2 regions of the Dyella sp. OK584 genome follow, and region 2 is predicted to be linked to the other one. Evidence: predicted binding sites of a transcription regulator. Region 2 holds the regulator's gene; the other holds the start of a gene.

Region 1 (4,395 bases), 960 kb from region 2:
CACCGGTATTGAAGTTGAAGACCTGGCCTTGCGGCAGCCGGACCAGGCCGCCGTTATACATGTAGACACCCTGGGATCCCGGTGACGTCATGGTGATCTGCATCGGAGCATTCACCGTGACCGTGCTACCCGCATCTGCCGCGCCAAGTGCCAGCGCCGTGCCGGCGGCGCCACTTGAGTTGATGGCGGAACTGCCTGACAACACGATGGCGCCACCGGCCTGTGCAACGGCGCCGCGCCCATTGCCGCCATTGAGATTCAGCAGAACGCTGTCGGCGTTGATCGCAGCCCCCACGCCATAGGCTCCCAGCGCGGCACCCGATGAATTGACGTTCACCGTTGCGCCGGCATCGATGTTGATGATGGCCCGCGCATTGATGTTGTTGCTGTTGGCAAGAAGGCCGATGCCGTTGTTGGTGGTGACGGTCAAACCGGCATAGAGCACGTCGACCGTACCGTTATTGGTCTGGATGCCTGTGGCGGATGTCGTGGTGACGTTAATCGCACCCGGCGTGCTGCCAGCCTGCGTATTGAACTGAGCCAGCAATCCGCCGTTGAGCGTCAAGGCACCGCCGGTCGTTGGGATCAGGTTGGCGCCGCCCTGCACCTGCGTATTGCCGCTGGCGGCACCCACGGTCACGGTGCTGTTACGCGTTCCCGTCACGAAGGTGTTGAATGTCTGGGCTTGACTCGCCACAGGAACCATCAACGCCAGCAGCAAGACACGGCTGCGCGCTTGCAAGGCCGTATGGACGGCCAAACGAAGCGGAGTCGCGCGTCGCCTGTCAGGCGCTATGACACCATCATCATTGGGAATCCCGCCACGCCCATCCATAGCCCTTCTCCCCTGGCGATAGAACAAAGCCATTCGCGCGCGCTCGATGTTCGGAGCGCTGGAACCGATGTGGATCCATTGGGACTGACATCTTGGGGGTACGAGCACGGGAAAAAAACCGCATAACTACGTAAGCGCGACTGCGTAGAACAACGGTTCCAGGTCATCTCTAATGTGCTTGCCTGGCGGATCCGACACGCTATTTCAGCATCGACGTGTGCCTGTTACACGAATTGAGGTTGCGCGCATGGATGGGGCCAGCACAAAAACAACGGGCGCCGAAGCGCCCGTTGTTTTTCCCACTCGTAGTGATTTACGCGATCAGAGCGCGTAGTACATCTGGAATTCCAGCGGATGCGTGCTGGCGCGGTAGCGGGTCACTTCCTGCATCTTCACGCCGATGTACGCGTCGATGAAGTCATCGGTGAACACGCCACCGGCCTTGAGGAAGTCGCGATCCTTGTCCAGCGCTTCCAGCGCCTGGTCGAGGCTGGAGCACACCTGCGGGATGTTCTTCTCTTCTTCCGGCGGCAGGTCGTAAAGATCCTTGTCGGCCGGTGCACCCGGATCGATCTTGTTGATGATGCCGTCGAGGCCGGCCATCATCAACGCGGTGAACACGAGGTAGCCGGAGTTCATCGGATCGGGGAAGCGCACTTCGATGCGGCGGCCCTTCGGGCTCGACACGTACGGAATGCGGCAGCTGGCCGAGCGGTTGCGGGCCGAGTAGGCCAGCATCACCGGCGCTTCGAAGCCCGGCACGAGACGCTTGTAGCTGTTGGTGGTGGAGTTGGCGAACGCGTTGATGGCCTTGGCGTGCTTGAAGATGCCGCCGATGTACCACAACGCAGTCTGCGACAAGCCGCCATACAGGTCGCCAGCAAACATGTTGTTGCCGTCCTTGCTCAGCGACTGGTGCACGTGCATGCCGCTGCCGTTGTCGCCGACGATCGGCTTGGGCATGAAGGTGACGGTCTTGCCGTTCTGGTGCGCGACGTTCTTGATGACGTACTTCATCGTCATCAGTTCGTCGGCCTTCTTCACCAGCGTGTTGAAGCGCGTGCCGATTTCGCACTGGCCGGCGTTGGCCACTTCGTGGTGATGCACTTCCACCACCTGACCCAGCGACTCGAGCACCTTGCACATGTCGGCGCGCAGGTCACCCAGCGAATCGACCGGGCTCACCGGGAAATAGCCACCCTTCACGCCCGGACGATGACCGGTGTTGTTGTTGTCGTACTTGTAGCGCGAGCTCCACGCGGCTTCTTCGGAACCGATTTCGTAGAACACGCGGCCCATGTCGTTCTGCCAGCGCACGGAGTCGAAAATGAAGAACTCCGGCTCCGGACCGAAGAAGGCCTGGTCGGCGAGGCCGGTGGACTTGAGGAACGCCTCGCCGCGCTTGGCGATGGAACGCGGGTCGCGGCCGTAGGCCTGCATGGTCGACGGCTCGAGCACGTCGCAATGCAGCACCATCTGGGTGTGCGCACTGAACGGGTCGATGTAGGCAGTGTCCGGATCCGGCATCAGGACCATGTCGGACTCGTTGATGCCCTTCCAGCCAGTGATCGACGAGCCGTCGAACATCTTGCCGTCCTCGAAGGTCGACTCATCGATCTGATGGGCCGGGAACGTGACGTGGTGGTGCTTGCCGAGCATGTCGGCAAAGCGGAAGTCGACGAACTCGACTTCGTGTTCCTGGATCAGATCGAGCACTTTCTGGACGGGGGACGACATGGACAACCTCGGCGGGCTAAAAGTGAGGAAAACGACAAGCGGTTGAGCAAGGTGTGTGCCAAGCCAACCTCTTTTTTTACATCAAAGACTTATGCGAACACGGGCGGTCCTGGTGCAGGCATGTTGCACGAATATGAAACATTCGAATGCACCGTAATAGTGCAATTATCTTCACGCTCGCCGTCCCGACGAAAGCCGGGATGACGAGCCGAGACGACCCGAAAGGTGACGGTACAACCATTCATCCACTGGGCCCAAAAACGCCACACCAGTCCCTTAAGCTATGCCGCTTTGCGCCGGCATGGAACCGGTGTCGCCCAACATTCCGGAGTTCCTGTGAGCGATCTGATCAACGTCATCCTGCTCGGCATCATCGAGGGCATCACCGAGTTTCTGCCCATCTCCAGCACAGGGCACCTGCTGATCGCCGAAAAGTTCGGACTGGGCGAGCGCTCGGACCTGTTCAACGTTGGCATCCAGGCGGGCGCGATCCTGGCGGTGACCTTCATCTACTGGGGCCGTATCTGGCAGCTGTTCACGCAGTGGCGTGATCCGGCCAATCGCGACTACCTGGCCAAGCTGACGGTGGCGTTCCTGATTACCGCGGTACTCGGCTTTATCGCGGTGAAACTGGGCTTCAAGCTGCCCGAAGCGGTGACGCCGGTGGCGTGGGCACTGGTGATTGGCGGTGTGTGGATGCTCGCTGCCGAACGTCTCGCGGCGCGCCAGCCCGATCGCACGCAGGTGACCTGGCGAGTGGCGATTCTGGTTGGCATCGCGCAGATGGTCGCCGGCATTTTCCCTGGCACCTCGCGCTCGGCCGCCACCATCTTCACAGCCATGCTGGCCGGCACCAGCAATCGCGCGGCGGCCACTGAGTTCGCCTTCCTGGTGGGCATTCCCACCATGTACGCGGCCACCGGTTACGAGTTGTTGAAAGTGCTCAAGGAAGGCGGCGTGCACGAGGACTGGACTGCGTTCGGCGTCGGCTTCGTGGTGTCGGCCATCGTGGCCTTCGTGGCGGTGAAGTGGCTGCTCGGCTATATCCGCAGCCATCGTTTCACGCCGTTCGCGATCTATCGCATCGCGCTGGGCATCGCACTGTTGTTGTTCATGCCGACTGGCGCGTAAGCGGGGATCTCACTGTAGGAGCGCACCCTGTGCGCGACCGCGGAGTTATGACGTCACCACTCCGCGAGGCCACCTTCGGTGGATGGCTTATCACTCGGGCCATCCCTGGCCCTCGTCCTACGGGCAGCTTGCGCTGTGCAAACCGGCACTCCTGCCGGTTTGTCGCGCACAGGGTGCGCTCCTACAGAAAAACGTTGATCAGGCGCGAATGCGCTGCGGCTCCGCTGCCACCGCCACCGGCTTCTTGTGCTTCTCCGGCTCATTGGTTCGCTCGAACACTTCGCGCACCCACTCGATGAAGGCCTGCACGCGGGCGGACAGGTGCTTCTTCTGCGGGTAGACGATCCATACCGGCTTACCGGTAGAGATGGTGTCGGTCATCACCAGCTCCAGCTTGCCGAAGTCGAGCATGCAGGCGGCAACGATGTGGGGTGCCTGGGTGATGCCGAGGCCCGACACCACCGCCTGGATCACCGACTCCGCATCATTGATCAACATGTGTGCATCGATGTCGACGGCGACCTGGCCGCTGGGTGTCTCGAACTGCCATTGGCGGGGGCGGCCGTTGGGGAGGATGTAGTTGATGCAGCGGTGCTGCTTGAGGTCCTCGATGCTTTGGGGAGCACCGTGTTTCGCCAGGTAGTCCGGCGAGGCGATCATCACGTTGCGCAAGTAGCCGATCTTGCGGGCGA
Region 2 (4,395 bases):
CTCTGGCTATACGCTCACCAATTTCAGACTGTGGTCGTATGGCGTGGATGGCCTGCCCAGCTTCAACATGGTTGCGCCGCACCTTGAGCGCCGCGAGAACGACGAATCGCTGTACATCAACACGCCCAAGTTCGAGCTGCCCTCCAGTCAGCCGGGCGCGCCGCCCTGGCTGGGCGACTCGCTGTACGCCTGGGTGGACAAGAGCGGTGCCCTGTTGAAACTGCAGGGGCCGGTGTACATGCATCGCGTTGCTTTTGCCGAAAATCCGGCGGCCCAGATACACACTTCCGACGTCACCGCCTGGCCCAAGGAGAACCGCATGGAAACGGCCGCTCCGGCGCAGATGGTGCAGGGCGACAGTACAATGAGCGGGGTTGGCATGCGTGCCAACCTCAATACCAATCACCTGGAGCTGCTCGATGAAAGCCACGGCTCGTTCCCGCCGCGCAAACGCAAGTCCTAAGCTTTCCCTCGGCCTGCTCTGCCTTGGTCTGCTCCTCCTGCAGCCGGCGCTCGCCAAGCAGGACGATCGCAGCCAGCCGATGAATTTCCAGGCGAAGTCCACCGATGCCTACAACGCACCCAACACCATCAGCACGCTGAAAGGCAGCGTGGTGCTGACCCAGGGTACGCTCAAGGTCACCGGCGACGTGGCCAAGGTGCACCTGGACGCCGACACCCAGATCGCGCGCGTGGTTGTCACCGGCAATCCGGCACACATCCAGCAGCTGGACGACAACAACAACCTGATGCAGGGCGACGCGGCGACGCTCGACTACGACAACATCAATGGCATTGCCGTGCTTACCACCAATGCCTCGGTGACGCAGCAGGGCCGCGGCGAGTTCCATGGCGACAAGCTCACCTACAACACCAATACCAGCCTGATCACCGGCGAGAGCGGTGGCGAAGGGGTGGTGCACGGCATGTTCCTGCCCAAGCCCAAGCCGGTTACACCCGCGCCGCAGCCGGCCAAGCCGGCCGAGGGCCATTGATCGATGCTGTCTGCTGAAGGTCTGCAAAAGAGTTTCAAGGCGCGCAAAGTCGTGCGCGACTTCGCCTTCTCCATCCGCGAAGGCGAAGTGGTCGGCCTGCTCGGTCCCAACGGTGCCGGCAAAACTACCTGTTTCTACATGGTGGTGGGCCTGATCGAGGCCGACGCTGGCGTCATCAAGCTGGACAAGCAGGACATCACCGGCCTGCCCATGCACCAGCGCGCCAAGCTCGGCATCGGCTATCTGCCGCAGGAGGCCTCGGTGTTTCGCCGGCTTAGCGTGGCCGACAACATCATGGCTGTGCTCGAACTGCGCGAAGGCTGGGACGAAAAGCGCCGCACCAACGAACTGGAAAGCCTGCTGGACGAGCTGAAGATCGCGCATATCGCCGACCAGAAGGGCATCAGCCTTTCCGGTGGCGAGCGTCGCCGCGTGGAAATCGCCCGCGCGCTGGCCGCCCACCCGCGCTACATGCTGCTGGACGAACCGTTCGCCGGCGTGGATCCGATCTCGGTGGGCGAGATCCAGCGCATCGTGCGCCATCTCAAGGAGCGCGGCATCGGCGTGCTCATTACCGACCACAACGTGCGCGAGACGCTGGGCATCTGCGACCGTGCTTACATCCTCAACGACGGCGAAGTGCTGTCGCGCGGCACGCCAGCGCACATTCTTGCCGACGAAAAGGTGCGCGAAGTCTACCTGGGTCGCGAATTCCGGCTGTAGTTCCGCCTGTAACAGACGGGCTACAGCGATAAACCGGAGGTAGTACGCGATTCGGCCTTTGACCTATGGCCGACCTTCCGACCACGCGTTAGGATGACTTCGAGTTCATCCGACACTTCTGGCATGAAACCCGGACTGCAGTTTCGCCTAAATCAGCAGCTAACGCTGACCCCACAGCTGCAGCAGGCTATCCGCCTCCTGCAGCTGTCTCAGCTGGAGCTGGAAGCGGAACTGCGCCAGATCGCAGAAAGCAATCCGCTGCTTGAGTTTTCCGAGGACAATCCGGAGAACGTCGAAAGCGACGATCGCGACGAGATCGAACCGCCGCCCGCCAGTACCGCCAACACCACCACGGATACCGTGGACGATGCCGAAGCTCCCGAGTGGAGTGACAGCGATGGTGGCGGCGAGGATCCGATCGATTTTTCCGGTAGCAGCGGATCTTCGCGCAACGGCAGCAATAGCGACGAAGACGGCTTCGAGCCACAGAGCGCGGCGCCGGAAACCCTGCAGGAACACCTGCTGTGGCAGCTCAACCTCACCCACATGAGCCCTCGCGATCACACCATCGCCTCGGTGCTGATCGATGCGCTCAATCCCGATGGCTACCTCACCGAAAGCGTGGAATCGCTCATCGGCGCGCTTCCGTCTGGCATCAAGGCCAGTGCCGCCGAAATGGAGCATGTGCGTCGCATGCTGCAGCGCTTCGACCCGACCGGCGTGGCCAGCCTGGACCTTCGCGACTGCCTGCACGTGCAACTCGAGCAGTTCGATCCCGAACTGCCGCAGCGCGAGCTGGCAATGCGTATCGTCGACGGCGAACTGGAATTGCTGGCCCGCAACGACATCGCCCGCCTCGCACGCAAACTGCGCGCCAGCGAGGACGATACCGCCGCGGCCGCCGTACTCATCCGCAGCCTCGACCCGCGCCCCGGCGCGGCGCTGGATGTGACGCCCGTCGAATACGTAGCGCCCGACGTCTACGCGCGCAAGGATGTCGGACGTTGGCGCGTTAGCCTCAACCCAGACTGCCAGCCGCGGCTCGGGCTTAATCAGCATTACTGCGGTTTGATCGCCCAGGCGCGCGGAACCGACGCCAGCTGGATGCGCGGCCAGCTGCAGGAAGCGCGCTGGTTGATCAAGAGCCTTGAATCGCGTGCGGAAACGCTGCTCAAGGTGGCCGAGGCCATCGTGCGCCGGCAGAGCGCCTTCCTCGATTACGGCCCCGAAGCCATGCACCCGCTGGTGCTGCGTGAGGTGGCCGAGGAAGTTGGCATGCACGAGTCCACCATTTCCCGCGTGACCACGCGCAAATACATCCATACGCCGCGCGGCACGTTCGAACTCAAGCATTTCTTCTCCAGCGGCGTGTCCACCGAAGACGGTGGCAGCGCCTCGGCTACTGCCATCCAGGCCATGCTGCGCAAGCTGGTGGATGCCGAGGACTCACGCAAGCCGCTGTCCGACCAGGCCATCGCGGAGGAATTGCATCGCAAGGGCATTCAGGTTGCCCGACGCACCGTGGCCAAATACCGCGAAGCCTTGCGCATTCCCAGCTCCAGCGAGCGTCAGCGCGCTAGCTGATGGTGTCCGTGACAAACCGCCTCCGGGAACTTGGCGGCGAAAAAGCCGTCTCCATTATCTGGAGTGAGTGCATCCGCAGGGAAAGCTGTCATGTCCACGGCGTGAAGACTTTCATAACGCGAACCTGACGACAGAGGTGCATAGTGACTATCCCGACTTGGTGAGGAGGCAGGAAAACCTATCGGAACAATCCCGGGCTTTTGAAGATGTGTCGGCCACGACATAAGCGACCGGCGCATCGCATCCAGCCGCGCCAGCGGCGAGTACCAGAGGAGGCGCAACATGCAAGTTCAGCTCAGCGGTCAGCAGATTGAACTCACCCAGGCTCTTCGAGATCACGTGAATAGCCGGCTCGACCGCCTCACCCGCCTCGATGAAAAAATCCTCAGCCTCAGCATCGTGCTTTCGGTCAACAAGCTGCAGCAGCGCGCCGAAGGGACACTCAACGTGTCCGGCTCCTCCCTGCATGCCGAGGCCCTCGAGAGCGACATGTACGTCTCCATCGACGTTCTGTTCGACAAGCTGGTGACCCAGCTGCGCAAACACCGCGAGAAGATCTGCGACAAGCACCAGCGCGCCGTGCGCGAAGAGCGTCAATACGGCTAGGCTGCTGCCCCGGCCCGCCCCCATCCGGGGCGGGCCGTATCCCCCAAAGCCTCCATCCAAGGCGCCGGCCAGTGCGAACTGGCACAATGTCGATGTAGCCGCCCGGGGCCATGCGGGCCACATCCTGCGGCGCAAAGGAAATGGTTTGGACCGGCTGACCGCCCGACAACTCTACGATGGTGTCCACGAGCGCATGGCGCTGCGCTGGGTTTCCGGTATGCGCGGCGAGTCACGCGTGCTCGAACAGGCCGCAACCACCACGCGCCGCCCGTCGTTGATCGGCTATCTCAACGTCATCTACCCCAACAAGATCCAGATCATCGGTACCGAGGAGCTGAACTTCCTCGACAGCCTGGATTCGCGCCAGCGCTGGGAAGTGATCAACAAGATCGCCGCCTATCAGCCGGTGGCCATCATCGTGACCAAGGATCAGGCCATCCCCACCGACCTGCGCGAGGTGGCGGAGGAAACCAACACGCCATTGTGG

The links. The regulator sigma-54, encoded in region 2, starts transcription at its own class of promoters, with help from an activator protein. The targets are predictions, from matches to a motif close to TGGCACGNGCNTTGC.
Region 1: a site for sigma-54 is predicted at 2,619-2,633, ahead of glnA (type I glutamate--ammonia ligase). Genes of this name have one in related genera too.

Annotation. Positions count from the first base shown of each region.
Region 1 is NZ_CM173542.1:987,728-992,122, forward strand. Features, by position in the region: gene AC3CBN_RS04360 (autotransporter outer membrane beta-barrel domain-containing protein) at 1-742, opposite strand, end outside; gene glnA (type I glutamate--ammonia ligase) at 1,157-2,572, opposite strand; gene AC3CBN_RS04370 (undecaprenyl-diphosphate phosphatase) at 2,909-3,703, shown strand; gene AC3CBN_RS04375 (LysR family transcriptional regulator) at 3,902-4,395, opposite strand, start outside.
Region 2 is NZ_CM173542.1:29,582-33,976, forward strand. Features, by position in the region: gene lptC (LPS export ABC transporter periplasmic protein LptC) at 1-463, shown strand, start outside; gene lptA (lipopolysaccharide transport periplasmic protein LptA) at 420-995, shown strand; gene lptB (LPS export ABC transporter ATP-binding protein) at 999-1,718, shown strand; gene AC3CBN_RS00180 (RNA polymerase factor sigma-54) at 1,842-3,302, shown strand; gene hpf (ribosome hibernation-promoting factor, HPF/YfiA family) at 3,585-3,908, shown strand; gene hprK (HPr(Ser) kinase/phosphatase) at 4,102-4,395, shown strand, end outside.